2 regions of the Bacillus sp. 5RYD7K genome follow, and region 1 is predicted to be linked to the other one. Evidence: predicted binding sites of a transcription regulator. Region 1 holds the regulator's gene; the other holds the start of a gene.
The links. The regulator Rex, encoded in region 1, represses fermentation and respiration genes when NADH is low (regulators of the CRP and FNR family bind a similar motif). The targets are predictions, from matches to a motif close to TTGTGAAATATTTCACAA.

Region 2: the regulator Rex is predicted to act here: its motif matches at 4,258-4,275, upstream of ACQE26_RS05235 (cytochrome ubiquinol oxidase subunit I).

Annotation. Positions count from the first base shown of each region.
Region 1 is NZ_CP191200.1:262,756-270,758, reverse strand. It holds gene tsaD (tRNA (adenosine(37)-N6)-threonylcarbamoyltransferase complex transferase subunit TsaD) at 1-174, shown strand, start outside; gene ACQE26_RS01220 (ABC-F family ATP-binding cassette domain-containing protein) at 397-2,325, opposite strand; gene moaC (cyclic pyranopterin monophosphate synthase MoaC) at 2,465-2,977, shown strand; gene ACQE26_RS01210 (redox-sensing transcriptional repressor Rex) at 2,974-3,621, shown strand; gene tatAY (sec-independent protein translocase protein TatAY) at 3,640-3,810, shown strand; gene tatC (twin-arginine translocase subunit TatC) at 3,817-4,578, shown strand; gene ACQE26_RS01195 (YdiK family protein) at 4,617-4,808, opposite strand; gene ACQE26_RS01190 (CPBP family intramembrane glutamic endopeptidase) at 4,805-5,539, opposite strand; gene groES (co-chaperone GroES) at 5,776-6,060, shown strand; gene groL (chaperonin GroEL) at 6,102-7,736, shown strand.
Region 2 is NZ_CP191200.1:1,035,342-1,043,344, reverse strand. It holds gene cydC (thiol reductant ABC exporter subunit CydC) at 1-64, opposite strand, end outside; gene cydD (thiol reductant ABC exporter subunit CydD) at 61-1,764, opposite strand; gene cydB (cytochrome d ubiquinol oxidase subunit II) at 1,764-2,780, opposite strand; gene ACQE26_RS05235 (cytochrome ubiquinol oxidase subunit I) at 2,764-4,170, opposite strand; gene cimH (citrate/malate transporter CimH) at 4,671-6,014, shown strand; gene ACQE26_RS05225 (polysaccharide deacetylase family protein) at 6,050-6,892, opposite strand; gene ACQE26_RS05220 (ABC transporter ATP-binding protein) at 6,992-8,003, opposite strand, start outside.

The DNA of each region.
Region 1 (8,003 bases):
AGCCATCCGGGAGATCCTGAGCTTGTTATCCCGCCGCTTTCTTTATGCACGGACAATGCAGCGATGATTGCGGCTGCCGGAACCGTTGCTTTTGAAAAGGGAATCCGGGGTTCATATGATATGAACGGACAGCCCGGCTTGGAATTAACATCTTTTGATCGTCTCACGTTGTAAAACGTGAGGCTTTTTTAATTTATTAACAGATAATTCTAACATATCCACAGGATTGTGAATATATTCAGAAATCCAGGCTGGATAAGGATCTAAAAGTTGTTAGTAAAGTGGATAAAGTCAGAAAATTTTGTGGATAGTGTGTATAAAGCGCTTACTTAAATAGCAGGCAAGGAGAAAAGCTGTGGATAAAAAAGCACCCCTTAAAGAGGTGCTTGACTTTTTCTATTCTTCTGAGGAGAGTTCTTCCCACTCTGCTAATAATCGTTCCAGCTCTTGATTCAGAGCTTCGTTCTCTGAGTGAATGGTCTGTACCTTTTCATGATCCTGATACACGTCAGGGTCGCACAGCAGCTCCTCATTGGCGCTGATTTTCTCTTCGGCGGATGAGACCGCTGCTTCGATTTCTTCAATGCGTCTCAGGCGCTGCCGTTCTTTCTTTTTCCATTCTTTTTCTTCCTCGTATGTTCTTTTCGTGTCCTGTTTTACCTTGCCGGCAGGTTGTGCTTGCTCTTTTTCCTGCCGTTTCATTTCTTCCAATTCCAGCTGCTGGGCTTTTTTCTCGGTGTAATAGTCATAGTCACCCAAATATTCTTCTGCATGATCCGGAGACAGCTCCAGCACCCTTGTGGCGATCCTGTTAATAAAGTAGCGGTCATGCGATACAAATAACAGTGTTCCCGGATAGTCAATCAGGGCGTTTTCCAGCACTTCTTTACTGTCCAGATCAAGGTGGTTTGTCGGTTCATCAAGGATGAGAAAGTTTGCTTTTTGCAGCATCAGCTTGGCAAGCGCAACTCTTGCTTTCTCACCGCCGCTTAGAGAACGGACAGGTTTCAGGACATCGTCTCCGCTGAACAGAAAGTTGCCGAGGCATGTCCTGATCTCTTTTTCCGGCATGTCCGGATATTCATCCCACAGCTCGTCCAAAACGCGTTTGGATGAGGTCAGTTCGGCCTGCTCCTGATCATAATAGCCGATTGTGACATTGGAACCGTACGTGATCGACCCGGATTTCGGACTGAGCGTATTGTTAATGGCTTTCAGCAGGGTTGACTTGCCGATCCCGTTCGGTCCGACGAGGGCGGCGCTTTCCCCTCTTGTAATGCCGAAGGTCAGGTTTTTCAAAAGCGGCGGCTGGCCGTCATAGCTGATGGAAACATCCTGTACGCGAAGGACGTCGTTTCCGCTCTGTTTTGTAATGTCAAAACGGAAGGCGGCTGATTTTTCATCACCGAGCGGCTTTGCCATGACGTCCATCCGTTCAAGCTGCTTTCGTCTGCTTTGGGCTCTTTTTGTTGTTGATGCTCTGGCCAGATTGCGGTCGACAAAATCTTGGAGCTTGGCGATTTCGTCCTGCTGTTTTTCATACAGCTTCAGGTCTTTCTCATACTGCTCAGCTTTTTGTTCTAAATAGGCGCTGTAGTTGCCGAGGTATTTTTTGCTTTCTGTCCGTGAGACCTCGTACACTTGGCTGACGACTTTATCAAGAAAGTATCTGTCGTGGGAGACAATCAGGATGGCGCCTGAATATCCCTGTAAATAATGCTCAAGCCATGTAAGCGTGTCGATGTCGAGATGGTTCGTCGGTTCATCCAAAATAAGCAGATCAGGCTGGGTCAGCAAAAGCTTGCCGAGTGCAAGTCTTGTTTTCTGACCGCCGCTCAGGCTTTGCACTTTCACGGAATCGTCAAATTTTCCGAAACCGAGGCCGTGAAGGATAGAACGGACGTCCGCTTCATACTGATAGCCGCCTTTATCCTTGAAGTCCTGCTGAAGCCTGTCATAGGTTTTCATCAGTGTCTCAAGCTCCGCGGGGGCGGCCGTAGCCATCTTTTCTTCAATAGAACGCATTTCTTTTTCCATTGCTTTCAGGAAATCAAAAACACTCAGCAGTTCTTCTTTTATGGTAAGCTGGGATTCCAAGCCTGTGTGCTGGGCAAGATATCCCATCGTTAATTCTTTCGGTTTGATTAATTCACCCTTTTCATATGAAAGGTGACCTGCGATAATTTTAAGGAGAGTTGATTTGCCGGCTCCGTTTCTGCCTACAATGGCGATGCGATCCCGAGATCTGACTTCAAGCTTTATATTGTTTAAAATAGGATCAGCGCCAAAAGATTTGGACAGCTGATTAATTTGTAAGATCATCATATTATTTCACCTCTGTTATAATAAGTTAAGTGTAGCTTATCAACCTGCTGTCAGCAAACAATACATCAGAATTGGAACATTATAGGATAAGACATCAGGGAGAAAATAGTGTATGATCAGAAGTAAGGAGAGTTTAAATATGAATGGATTTTCTCATTTTAATGAAGAAGGCCGTGCCCGCATGGTGGATATAAGCGATAAATCTTCAACAGTCCGTACTGCCGCTGCGATATCCAGCGTACACATGAAGCATGACGTGTACAGCAGAATCAAAAACCGCGAGATCGGAAAAGGAGACGTACTGGCTGTCGCACAGGTGGCCGGAATCATGGCTGCAAAGCAGACCTCAGCGATTATCCCGATGTGCCACCCGCTTTCTTTAAGCAGCGTCGACATTTCATTCGGCTGGGAGGAAAAGGATTCCGAAGCCGTTCTTCATATACAGGCAAGCGTAAAAACGAAAGGGAGTACAGGTGTGGAAATGGAAGCGCTAACTTCCGCTTCAGTCTGCGCTTTGACCGTTTATGACATGTGCAAGGCGCTGGATAAAGGAATGGTCATCGGCCCGACCTGCCTCATGGAAAAAACGGGAGGCAAAAACGGTGATTTTAAAAGAGATGCATCTGAGTATAAAGTGGAGGACCAATCATGAACAAGGATCAATCAAAAATTCCGCAGGCGACAGCAAAACGGCTGCCGCTTTATTACCGCTTTTTAAAGAATTTACACGCGTCAGGAAAGCAGCGCGTTTCATCTGCTGAACTGAGCGATGCGGTAAAAGTCGATTCGGCCACGATCCGCCGGGATTTTTCCTATTTCGGGGCGCTCGGCAAAAAAGGATACGGCTATAATGTGGATTACCTGCTGTCATTTTTCAGAAAAACACTGGATCAGGATGAAACGACGAACGTCATTTTGATCGGTGTCGGGAATTTAGGGACGGCGTTTCTTCACTATAATTTCACAAAAAATAATAACACAAAAATATCTATGGCTTTTGATGTGAATCAGAGTAAAATAGGAACTGAGGTAGGCGGCGTGCCTGTCTATGCTCTTAATGATTTAGAACTTCACATTAAGGATGAACCTGTGGCGATTCTTACCGTTCCGGCGGTTGCCGCGCAGTCAATCACCGATCGGCTCGTGTCGCTCGGAATCAAGGGAATCCTTAACTTTACGCCGGCCCGTTTGAATGTGCCGGATCACATTCGAATTCATCATATAGATTTAGCTGTAGAGCTTCAATCATTGGTTTATTTCTTAAAGCATTATTCTGTTTTGGAAGAAATTGAATAACGAAAGGAGGAGCTGCACATGATCGGTCCTGGAAGCCTGGCTGTTATCGGTGTGGTGGCGGTGATTATTTTCGGTCCGAAGAAGCTTCCCGAGTTAGGAAAAGCCGCGGGGGACACGCTTCGTGAATTTAAGAACGCCACTAAGGGATTAGCCGGTGAAGAAGAGGAAAAAAAGAAAGAAGAACAGTAAGATAGGATGACGCGTATGAGAGTGAATCAAATGACGCTTGTGGAGCATATTGCCGAACTTCGGAAACGATTGCTGATTGTGGCGTTATCCTTTACGGTTTTCTTTATTGCCGGCTTTTTTCTGGCAAAACCTATCATTGTGTATCTTCAAAAAGCCGATGAAGTAAAAGAGCTCACCCTTAATGCTTTTAACCTGACGGATCCGCTGTTTATCTTTTTGCAGTTCGCGTTTATTATCGGCATCATTTTGACTTCGCCGATTATTCTCTATCAGATTTGGGCGTTTGTCAGCCCGGGGCTGTATGAGAAGGAGCGCAAAGTAACACTCAGCTATATTCCGATTTCGATTGTGCTGTTTGTCGGCGGTGTGTCATTTTCTTATTATATTTTATTTCCGCTGGTCGTTGATTTTATGAAGCGGGTCTCGAATGACCTCGATGTCAACCAAGTGATCGGAATCAGCGAGTACTTTCATTTTCTGCTGCAGCTGACGATTCCGTTCGGGCTGCTGTTTCAGATGCCGGTGCTGATCATGTTTTTAACGAGGCTCGGGGTTGTCACGCCGATGTTTTTATCGAAGATCAGGAAGTACGCGTATTTTGTGCTGCTCGTGATCGCCGCGATGATTGCGCCGCCTGAGCTGCTGTCTCACTTGATGATTACGATTCCGCTTTGCATTTTATATGAGATCAGTATCCTGATCTCAAAAGCGGCGTACCGGAAAAGGCAGACCGGCAGCAGTGAGTCTGACCAGGACGTATCAGCATAAAAAAAGCCATTTCTCAATGATGAGAAATGGCTTTTCTTTTATTTTTGATTTTTTTTCACTTTAAATGAGAAAGCGAACATTTTAAACGAGATGCTGATATTATAAGCGGCGAAAACCATCAGCAGTATGGAATAAAAAGACCACATACTTCCCGGCGAGCTTGCGGCTAAATACGTAAAGATACAGCCGACTGCGAAATAAATCAAGCCCCAAGTCATTGGGTTCCTCATACAAACAATCCTCCAATAATTAATTGCATTTGTTCACTATGCTGTTCAATATATTTTTGGGCGGGGCCGAGCTGCATGACCACGACAATGGTATTCATCATGACATGGGCGAATATCGGCACAATAATCCGTTTCGTCTGCACATACAAGAACGCAAAGGTAAAGCCCATGGCCGTATATAGCAGCAGGTGTGTGAGGTCCTGATGCACAATGCCGAAAATGACGGAACTGATCAGTCCGGCGAAAAAGAAATTCGTTTTTTCATATAATACACCGAAGATGATCTTCCGGAAAATGATTTCTTCAAGAATCGGCCCGACGATAGAAGAAACGATGATCATGAGCGGCATGGCTTTTATAATGTTGAGAATGGCTTTCGTGTTTTCGGAACCGCTGTTCACGTGAAAGACATACTGCTCAATCATTCCGGCGATACCCTGAGAAAATAAAGCGAGCCATATTCCCGCGACCGCCCAGAGAACGGACATGCCGGCGGATGCTTTCTTCCCGTTTCTTAATGTCTGCTTCGGCGCGGTTCTCAAAATCAAGAGAACGATAATCAGGCAGATAAAAAAGCTTACGACGGAATAAATCCCCTGAGCCATGGTGAGATTCGCATTCGTAGGATGCCCGCCCGCATAGCCGAATTTGTACATTAAAGGAATGCCGATCAATGCGGAAAGCTGCATGATAACGTATGTCAAAATGATATACCAATACTGTTTTCTCAAATGATATGTACTCCTTTATCCTATAAAATCAACTTATTTGTTCTTATTGTAACACAAGTGAACCAGACGTGAAAAAAGGAGAAAATCAGTGTAAGAGAGAATGATGTAAGCGTGAAAATTTTTTATTCTTATGACTTGAAATTGGAAGTGAGATTCTTTATTATAATAATTGTGTTAGCACTCTTTAGAGCTGAGTGCTAAAATTACATATTCATACTATTGAGGAGGTTATTACATTGTTAAAGCCATTAGGTGATCGCGTTGTCATTGAACTCGTAGAATCTGAAGAAAAAACTGCCAGCGGAATCGTATTACCGGATTCTGCAAAAGAAAAGCCGCAAGAAGGCAAAATCGTGGCAGCCGGTTCAGGTCGCGTGTTGGAAAGCGGAGAGCGCGTTGCTTTAGAAGTAAAAGAGGGCGACCGCATTATCTTCTCAAAATACGCCGGTACTGAAGTGAAATACGAAGGTACTGAATACTTAATCTTACGTGAAAGCGACATTTTAGCTGTTATCGGCTAAGCAAATAAATACTTTTAAAAATTCGAGGAGGTTTCGTTAACATGGCAAAAGATATTAAGTTTAGTGAAGAAGCACGCCGCGCTATGCTTCGCGGTGTCGATGCGCTTGCTGACGCTGTAAAAGTAACTTTAGGGCCAAAAGGACGCAACGTGGTTCTGGAGAAAAAATTCGGTTCTCCATTAATTACAAATGACGGTGTAACAATCGCAAAAGAAATTGAACTTGAAGACGCGTTTGAAAACATGGGTGCGAAGCTTGTAGCTGAAGTAGCCAGCAAAACAAACGACGTTGCCGGTGACGGTACAACGACTGCAACAGTTCTTGCGCAGGCTATGATCCGTGAAGGCCTGAAAAACGTAACTGCGGGAGCTAACCCTGTCGGCGTGCGTAAAGGTATGGAACAAGCCGTAACCGTTGCAATCGAAAACTTAAAAGAAATTTCTAAGCCGATCGAAGGCAAAGAGTCTATCGCTCAGGTTGCTGCGATCTCTGCTGCTGATGAGGAAGTCGGAAGCCTTATCGCTGAAGCAATGGAGCGCGTAGGAAACGATGGCGTCATCACAATCGAAGAGTCTAAAGGCTTCACCACTGAGCTTGAAGTTGTGGAAGGTATGCAATTCGACCGCGGATATGCATCTCCTTACATGGTGACTGACTCTGATAAGATGGAAGCGGTTCTTGATAATCCTTACATCTTAATCACAGACAAAAAAATCACAAACATCCAAGAAATCCTTCCTGTGCTTGAGCAAGTTGTACAGCAAGGCAAACCATTGCTTCTGATCGCTGAAGATGTTGAAGGTGAAGCTCTTGCTACACTCGTTGTCAACAAACTTCGCGGCACATTCAACGCTGTTGCCGTTAAAGCTCCTGGCTTCGGTGACCGCCGTAAAGCAATGCTTGAAGACATCTCTGTTCTTACAGGCGGAGAAGTGATCACAGAAGATTTAGGTCTTGACCTGAAATCTACTGAAATCGGACAATTGGGACGCGCTTCTAAAGTTGTGGTAACGAAAGAAAACACAACAATCGTAGAAGGCGCCGGCGATACTGAAAAAATCGCTGCACGCGTTAACCAAATCCGCGCTCAAGTGGAAGAAACAACTTCTGAATTCGACAGAGAAAAATTACAAGAGCGTCTTGCGAAACTTGCCGGCGGCGTAGCTGTCATCAAAGTCGGCGCTGCGACTGAAACTGAGCTGAAAGAGCGTAAACTTCGCATCGAAGACGCCCTCAACTCAACTCGCGCAGCTGTTGAAGAAGGCATCGTTTCCGGCGGTGGTACAGCGCTTGTCAACGTATACAACAAAGTCGCTGCAGTTGAAGCAGAAGGCGATGCGCAAACAGGTATCAACATCGTGCTTCGCGCGCTTGAAGAGCCGATCCGTCAAATCGCGCACAACGCTGGTCTTGAAGGATCTGTCATCGTTGAGCGCCTCAAAAACGAAGAAATCGGCGTAGGCTTCAACGCTGCAACTGGCGAATGGGTAAACATGATCGAAAAAGGTATCGTTGACCCGACAAAAGTTACACGTTCTGCTCTGCAAAACGCAGCGTCTGTAGCAGCAATGTTCTTAACAACTGAAGCTGTTGTCGCTGACAAACCGGAAGAAAACGCCGGCGGTGCAGGAATGCCTGACATGGGCGGCATGGGCGGTATGGGCGGAATGATGTAATTAAACGGTGAAAACCCTTGATATAACAAGGGTTTGACCGTTTATTATCACCCCAATCTGCTGAAAAAACAGCAAAAAGATAACATTTATTGAGGATGCTTCCAAAAGTCTGCTGGGACTTTAGAGGAAGCATCCTTTTTTATTTATAAGGTGAAAAGTAGGTATATATTTTATTGTTGACTCCGCTTACCTTTTTCAATAATTGCATGTATTAATTTAAAATGTCTTAATTTTTCATTTATAAGTATTTTAATGCAAAAAAAGCCT
Region 2 (8,003 bases), 770 kb from region 1:
TCACAAGAACAAACAAACGGGCATTTTGCTTAATATACGGCAGAATCCATTCTTCTTTCCTCATGTTCTTTCCCCCAGTTGCGCCTCTACAAGTTTGGCGTATACGCCTTGTTTCGCCATCAATTCGTCGTGGGTGCCGATTTCCGCTACCGCGCCGTCATCAAGCACGATAATTTCGTCCATTTCAAGCATCCAGTGAAGACGATGAGTCGCCAGAAAAACAAGCTTATTTTCAAACAGGTCTTTCATCGTTTCTTTTATTTCATACTCTGTTTCAATATCAAGGTGAGCGGTCGGCTCATCCAAAAGGAGAATCGGACGGTTTCCTAAAAAGGCTCTGGCCAGCGCGACACGCTGAGCCTGCCCTCCGCTGAGCGCCCGTCCGCCCTCGCCGATCCGGCCGTCAAGACCGCCGGGCAGATCACGGATCAGTTCGGAAAGACCCGCCGAAGCAGCGGCCTGCGCCGTTTCCTCACGGGAAGCATCAGGATGATAAAACCGGATATTATTCAAAAGCGTGTCATCAAAAATGTACGGATGCTGCGGAATATAGAGCAGCTGCTTCTGCCAGCCGTCCGACTGCAGATGCGAGCGGGATTCACCGTTTACCTTGATCTCACCGGACGCAGGCTCTAAAAAGCCGCCCAGCACATCAATGAGAGTCGATTTTCCCGCGCCGCTTTCACCGATAATCCCGATTTTTTTCTTCCCTTTAAAGGACAGATTAAATTCAGGCATCGATTCACGGACGGACAAACGCGTAAGCTGTAATTCATCTCCGTCAGTCCACGTATCAAGCTCGAGCGGCTTTTCTTCTTTAAAACCGGGCTGCGTCAAAATCGCCTGAATGGTTTTTCCCGCTTCCTGCCCGTTTAATGTCGCGTGGTAATCATTTCCCACCTCGCGGACCGGGAGAAAGTATTCAGGCGCGAGAATCAGCGCGGTCAATGCCGGACCGAGAAGAATCTGTCCGTCTATCAGCCGCAAGCCGAGGAACACCGCCACTGTCGCCACCGACAGCATCGTGAAGAAATCAAGGGCGAATGATGATAAAAACGCGACCCGGAGCGTGCTCATCGTCGCCTTGCGGTATCTCTCACTGACGTGAAAAATATTTTTGCTGTGTGATTTGCTTAATCCTAAAAACCGCAATGTCTCCAGTCCGCGGAGCGAATCCACGAAATGATTGGAAAGCGTCTGATAGGACTTCCATTGGCGATCGGCTTTTTTCTGTGCGACAAGTCCGAGCAGAATCATAAATACAATCAAAATCGGAAGCGCAAGAATCAGAATCAAAGCCGATGTTTTATCCTGAAAAAACACGTAAATGACAACGGCAGCCGGCACGATCGCCATGCTGACCATTTTCGGCAGAAACAGCTCTAAATAGCGGCGGAACTGGCTGATGCCCTCCATCGCCAGCGTCACCATCCGGCCTGTCCCCTCTTTTTTCGCAAAGCGGGGGCCGAGACGGAACAATTGCTCAAGAAATCTTTTTCTTAAGTCCGCGCCGGTTTGCGCGGCATATTGGTACACGATTTTCTGCCGGACCGTTGTCACCACATGCCGGACCAAAAACGCAAGCAGGAAAAAGCCGATAACCGGATAAAGAGAAGCAATCCGCTTCCCGTTAAATAATCCGGTTACCGCCTGGCTCAGCCATTCCGCCTGCAAGATAATGGCGGCCGTTTGTATGATCGTTAATCCCGTAATGATCGCAAGAATCCGCTTCATTCCTTTATAAAGAAACAGGTCTTTTCCCATTAATAAGTCATAGGCTCCTTATGGCTGACGCGTTTCCGGAAGACATAATAGCTCCAGATCTGACTGCCGATGACAAACGGCAGCAGAGTCAGTGCGACAATTGTCATGACTTTAAGTGAATAATCACCGGAAGACGCGTTAGCTACTGTTAAGTCATACGCGCTTTTCAGCGAGCTGACCATGACGCGCGGGAACAGGGAGATAAAAATCATCGCGACTGTCAAAGCGAGACCCGCGCCGGTCATACCGAATGCCCAGCCGTCTTTTTTCTTGCTCATGAACACAATGGCAAGAACGTTGCAGATGACAATCAGCACGAATATTGGAATCGTGATGTTTGCCCGGCGTGTAAACATATCCGTATCGTATGCAGACATCGCAAAGAAAGCAAGTACAACAAGAAAGATAACACCGATTACGCGTTTTGCCATTTTTCTCGCACGCTCTTGTAAATCACCGATCGTGCGCAGGGTGATAAACATTAAACCGTGCAGGAATGAAAGAAGGGTGACGGCTGCTCCGCCAAGAACGGAATACACGTTCACAATATCTGAAAAACCAGCGTGAATGTTCATGTGTCCGTCAATCGGCACACCGCGGAACAAGCTTGTAAAGATAAGGCCGAATACAAACGGCGGGATAAGGCTTCCGAAGAAAATTACCCAGTCCCATGTTTTGACCCATTTCAGATTGTTCACTTGCCCGCGGAATTCAAATGCCACGCCGCGGCCCATCAAGGCAAGAAGAATGATGATAAACGGAATGTAATATCCGCTGAGCATCGTTGCATACCAGTTCGGGAATGCCGCGAAAATCGCTCCCGTACCTGTGATCAGCCACACCTCATTCGCATCCCAGAACGGGCCGATGGTGTTAACCAGCACTCTGCGTTCTAATTCATTATGGCCAAGAAATCGGGTCGAAATGCCGACACCGAAATCAAAACCTTCTAAAAAGAAAAATCCGACAAACAAAATCGAAACGAGTATAAACCAAAGATCATGAAGTGACCCCATGGTAGACCTCCTGACTGAACGGATCTGTTGATACAGGAACATCCTTGTGATCATCATGGTCCGCACCTTTTTTAATTTCACGAACGAATAGGAAAACAAGCAGCGCGCCTAAAATCAAGTACATGACGCCGAAGCTGATAATTGAAAACAGCAGAGATCCCGTCGTTACGTTAGGCGAAACGGATTGTGCGGTCGTCAATTGCCCCATGACCGTCCACGGCTGGCGGCCGATTTCAGTCATAATCCATCCGGCAGAGTTCGCAATGAACGGGAATGCGATCAGTGCGATCATGCCCCGTAAATACCACTTGCTTGTATGAAGCTTTTTGCGGCGGTTCAGAATAAAGCCGGCAATCGCGGCGAAAATCATAAGCGCGCCAGCACCCGCCATGATGCGGAAGCTCCAGAACGTCGTTTTAACAGGCGGGATATAGTCGCCTTTTCCGTACGTTTTTTCGTATTCTTTTTGAAGAGTTTTCATCCCTTTAACACTGCCGCTGAACTTCTGATAAGCCAAGTAGCTGAGTGCGTAAGGAATTGAAATTTCTGATGTGTTTTTTTCTTTATTCGTATCAATGTTCGCAAAAGCCGTCCATGCGGCAGGATCACCGCTGTCATCCCAAAGCGCTTCACTGGCGGCCATTTTCATCGGCTGCGATTCCATTAAATGCTCAGCCTGCATATGTCCGCTGAACGCAACGCCGATACCGGCGATCAGACCGACAATCATTGAAAGCTTGAAAGATTTATGGAAGAAAGGCACTTCTTTTTTCTTCAATAATTTATATGCGCTGACACCGGCGATAAAGAAAGCACCAGTTGCAAGCGCCCCGAAAATGACGTGAGGGAATTCAACCCAAAGCTGAGGGTTTGTCAAAAGCGCCCCGAAATCATTCATTTCCGCGCGGCCGTTTTTAATCGCAAAGCCGACCGGCTCCTGCATGAATGAGTTTGCCGTCAAAATCCAGAAAGATGACATAATTGTCCCGAAGGATACAAGCCAAATGCAAAGCAAATGCACTTTTTTAGATAAACGGTCCCAGCCGAAAATCCATAATCCGATAAAAATAGACTCCATAAAAAACGCCAAAAGCGCTTCAACCGCAAGCGGAGCTCCAAATACGTCTCCGACAAAACGAGAATAATCAGACCAGTTCAATCCAAACTGGAATTCCTGAAGAATCCCTGTGACGACGCCGACAGCAAAGTTAATTAAAAAGAGATGTCCCCAAAATTTAGCCATTTTGAGATAGGTCTCTTGTTTTTTGACAACATAAAGCGTCTCCATCAAAGCAACCATAAACACAAGCCCGATAGACATAGGCACAAACAGGAAGTGAAACAATGTTGTAGATGCAAATTGTATGCGGGCTAAAACCAACTCACTCATGATGTTTTTCCTCCAATCTGGTAAATTGCTCAACATTTCACAAACACGACAAAACCATTGCTCGGTATTTCACAAGAAATGATATATTTGCTCAATGTTTCACAAATTTGTCAAAACTAATGAATTATCAGCCTGCACTCCCTGGGGGGCAGCGGCTGTCATAGAAATGATTCAATATCATTACTTTACAACGATTCCGCCTAAAAAAAAAGATCGATATACCTAAAAATAGGCTGAAATTGTGACCGATTAATGTCGAATTTGTAGAGACTTTATGTCGGCACCTAGGATTTTTGTCCCTTCCATATCGTACCTCTTTTTTATTCGTGTGGCGAACAAAATGCTTTATTCAGCGAGAAAGGCCGCCAAATCGCCTTTTTGAGAAAGAAAAGAGGGGAAAGCAAGTTTTCTAGTAAATTCTTAATATATGAAAAATTTAAATTTTTTAGTATACTTTAAATGGGGATATTTTTCACTACATAACGACTGGGGGAACAAGCATGGGAGAACTTCAACCAAATTTGCAAACGGATTCAATCCCAAAACAGCAACGGACTGATAATTGGTTTGCCAGAGCAATGAATATAAGAATCGGCATTATTCCTCTTCCTATCTATATCCTGCTCTTCTTGCTTATTACGGTGTTTGTCATGAAACACGATGTAAAAAGCGACATCCTGACATCGATTGCCGTCATGAGTTTTTTCGGATTTACCTTCGGCCAGATCGGAAAATCCATTCCGATCGTGCGTTCCATCGGCGGCCCTGCGATCCTCGCAACCTTTATTCCGTCCGCTGTCGTCTACTATCACCTGCTTCCGAAAGATATTATTACATCAACAACAGAATTCACAGAAAACTCTAACTTTCTCTATCTATTTATTGCCGGTATCGTCGTCGGCAGTATTCTGGGGATGAAAAGAGAGACTCTCGTCAAAGCTTTCGTCAAGATTTTCATTCCGCTGATCGCCGGCTCGATCGCGGCCGCCATCGTCGGCTTATGCGTCGGGACGCTGCTCGGGCTCGGTTTTCAGCACACACTGCTTTATATTGTCGTCCCGATTATGGCGGGAGGTGTCGGCGAGGGCGCGATTCCTTTATCCATCGGCTACTCCGATATGATGCCGATGTCCCAGGGAGATGCCTTTGCGCTTGTGCTGCCGTCCATCATGCTCGGCAGCCTGTGTGCCATTATGTTATCGGGTTTGCTGAACGTCATCGGGAAACGCAAGCCGGAATGGACGGGCAATGGGAAGGTTGATAAGTCTGATCAATCCGCTCCTGTATTGGAACAGCCGGCCAATGACAATGCGTTTAATCTGTCTTTTTTCGCTTCGGGGGGGATTTTAGCGGTTTCCCTGTATTTGGTCGGCATGCTGGCGCATGATTTCTTTCAGCTTCCGGCTCCTGTCGTGATGCTCGTCCTTGCCGTGCTTATTAAGCTGTTCAGGCTGGCGCCGGCCTCGATTGAAAACGGAGCTTTCGGCGTTTCGCGTTTTTTCTCGACAGCCGTGACGTATCCGCTCTTATTTGCGATCGGCGTTTCAATGACACCGTGGGACAAACTGATTGCAGCGTTTAATATCAGCAATATCATTACCATTTTATCCATTGTCATTACGATGATAGCCGTCGGTTTTCTGACCGGTAAATGGCTGAACCTGTACCCGATTGAGACAGCGATCATCAATGCCTGCCATTCCGGTCAGGGCGGCACAGGCGACGTCGCGATCTTAAGCGCCGCTGAACGGCTTGAGCTTATGCCGTTTGCCCAAGTGTCGACCAGAATCGGCGGGGCGATTACCGTGAGCGTCACCCTCCTGTTGCTTCATCAATTCTATTAAACGGAAAAAAGCCTCCGCCATATGCGGAGGCTCTGTTATTTCATCACATTTTGGATATAAGAGCCGAATGCCGTACCGGACATGTCCGGCGACACACGGACACGGTGAAGCGAGTAAAGCCCCTGATCTCTCGATGCCGCTCCCGGCTCCGTCGTGACCGCCATACGGTAGCCTGCAGCAGCTGCGGCTTTTAATGTTTCCTTATTATATCGTCCGACAGGGTAACTGATTACAGACGTCCGCTGCCCGAACATTTGGTCAAATAGACGCTTAGAGTCCGCCATTTCGCGTCGCTGCTGCTGAGGCGTGAGCCCGTTCAATTCGAGATGGTTCATCGTATGGCTTTGAATGGAAATGCCGTTTGCGGCCATCTCCTTCATCTGCTTCTCAGTCAGGTGATTTTTATGTCCGATAAAGTTACCGATCATGAAGATAGTCGCTTTCATCTTATATTTCTTTAAAATGGGATACGCCGCTTTGACATTGTCGGTATAGCCGTCATCAAATGTGATCAGAACGCATTTCTCACGCGGCTCTCTATCCTCCGTCAGCATCAGATAGGCTTCTTCCGGAGTCATCGTATAATAGCCGTGATCATGAAGCCACTTCATATGCTGCTGGAATTCTTCCTTCGGCACACGCAGGCTGTTTCCCTCAGAAATGCTGTGGTACATCAGAATCGGCAGTCTCGCCGTTCCTTTCGTTTTAACCCAGGCGGACGTATCCGGCTCCTTTTTGATTTGGCGCTTTACAGACTTTTTATCGTGGTGCGCTTCTGCCTTCGGAATGCTCTCTTCGGCACTTGCCTCATGGTCCGAACAGGCGGCAAGCGTTAACAGAGCAGCCAAAAGGCACATGCACGTAATCATGCGTTTCATGGTTTTCCTGCTTTCTGTCTACTATTTACTTTTTATATCGGTCGACGGGCAAAAATTGTTACATCAAAAAAGCCGGACATCCAGCTGTCCGGCTTTGCGTCATGAGCGGATTCTGATTTCTGTTTCACTGTCGAAAAAATGAGCTTTATTCATGTCGAAAGCGACAGTCAATTCCTCACCGGCATGAATGTCATGGCGAGCATCAATCCGGGCGATAAAATCCTGATCCCCGATCCGGGAATAAACCATAATTTCTGACCCGAGCAATTCCGCGACATTGATTTTAGCTGTGATGGATGAATTCTTATAGGATTCTACCACAATCAGCTCGTCATGTATGTCTTCCGGGCGGATGCCGAAGATCACATCTTTACCGGCATAGCCTTTTTCCCGGAGCATTTTCATTTTCCCTTCCGGCACGCTGAGAGCGGCCGAACCGATCTGAATGGCGCCGTCAGTCAGCTTCCCTTTAAAAAAGTTCATCGCGGGGGAGCCGATGAACCCGCCGACAAAAACGTTTTCCGGATGTTCATAGACTTCTTTCGGCGTGCCGATCTGCTGAATCTTCCCATCCTTCATGACTACAATGCGTGTCGCCATCGTCAGCGCCTCTGTTTGGTCGTGCGTCACATAGATCGTAGTTGTTTGCAGTCTTTGATGGAGCTTAATAATTTCAGCCCGCATCTGCACCCGAAGCTTTGCATCCAGATTTGACAGCGGCTCATCCATTAAAAACACTTTGGCGTCCCTGACGATCGCCCGTCCTAATGCAACACGCTGCCGCTGCCCGCCGGAGAGCGCCTTCGGTTTGCGGTGCAGATACTCTGTGAGCCCCAGCATTTTCGCTGCTTCTTCGACCCGTTTTTTAATCTCCGGTTTCGGCATCTTTCTCAGCTTCAGACCGAAAGCGATATTATCATAGACCGTCATATGCGGATACAGCGCATAGTTTTGGAACACCATGGCGATATCCCTGTCTTTAGGAGCGATATCATTCACCCTCGTGTCTCCGATATAAAAATCGCCCTTCGAGATGTCTTCCAGCCCGGCAACCATCCGCAATGTTGTCGACTTTCCGCATCCCGACGGACCGACAAACACGATAAACTCT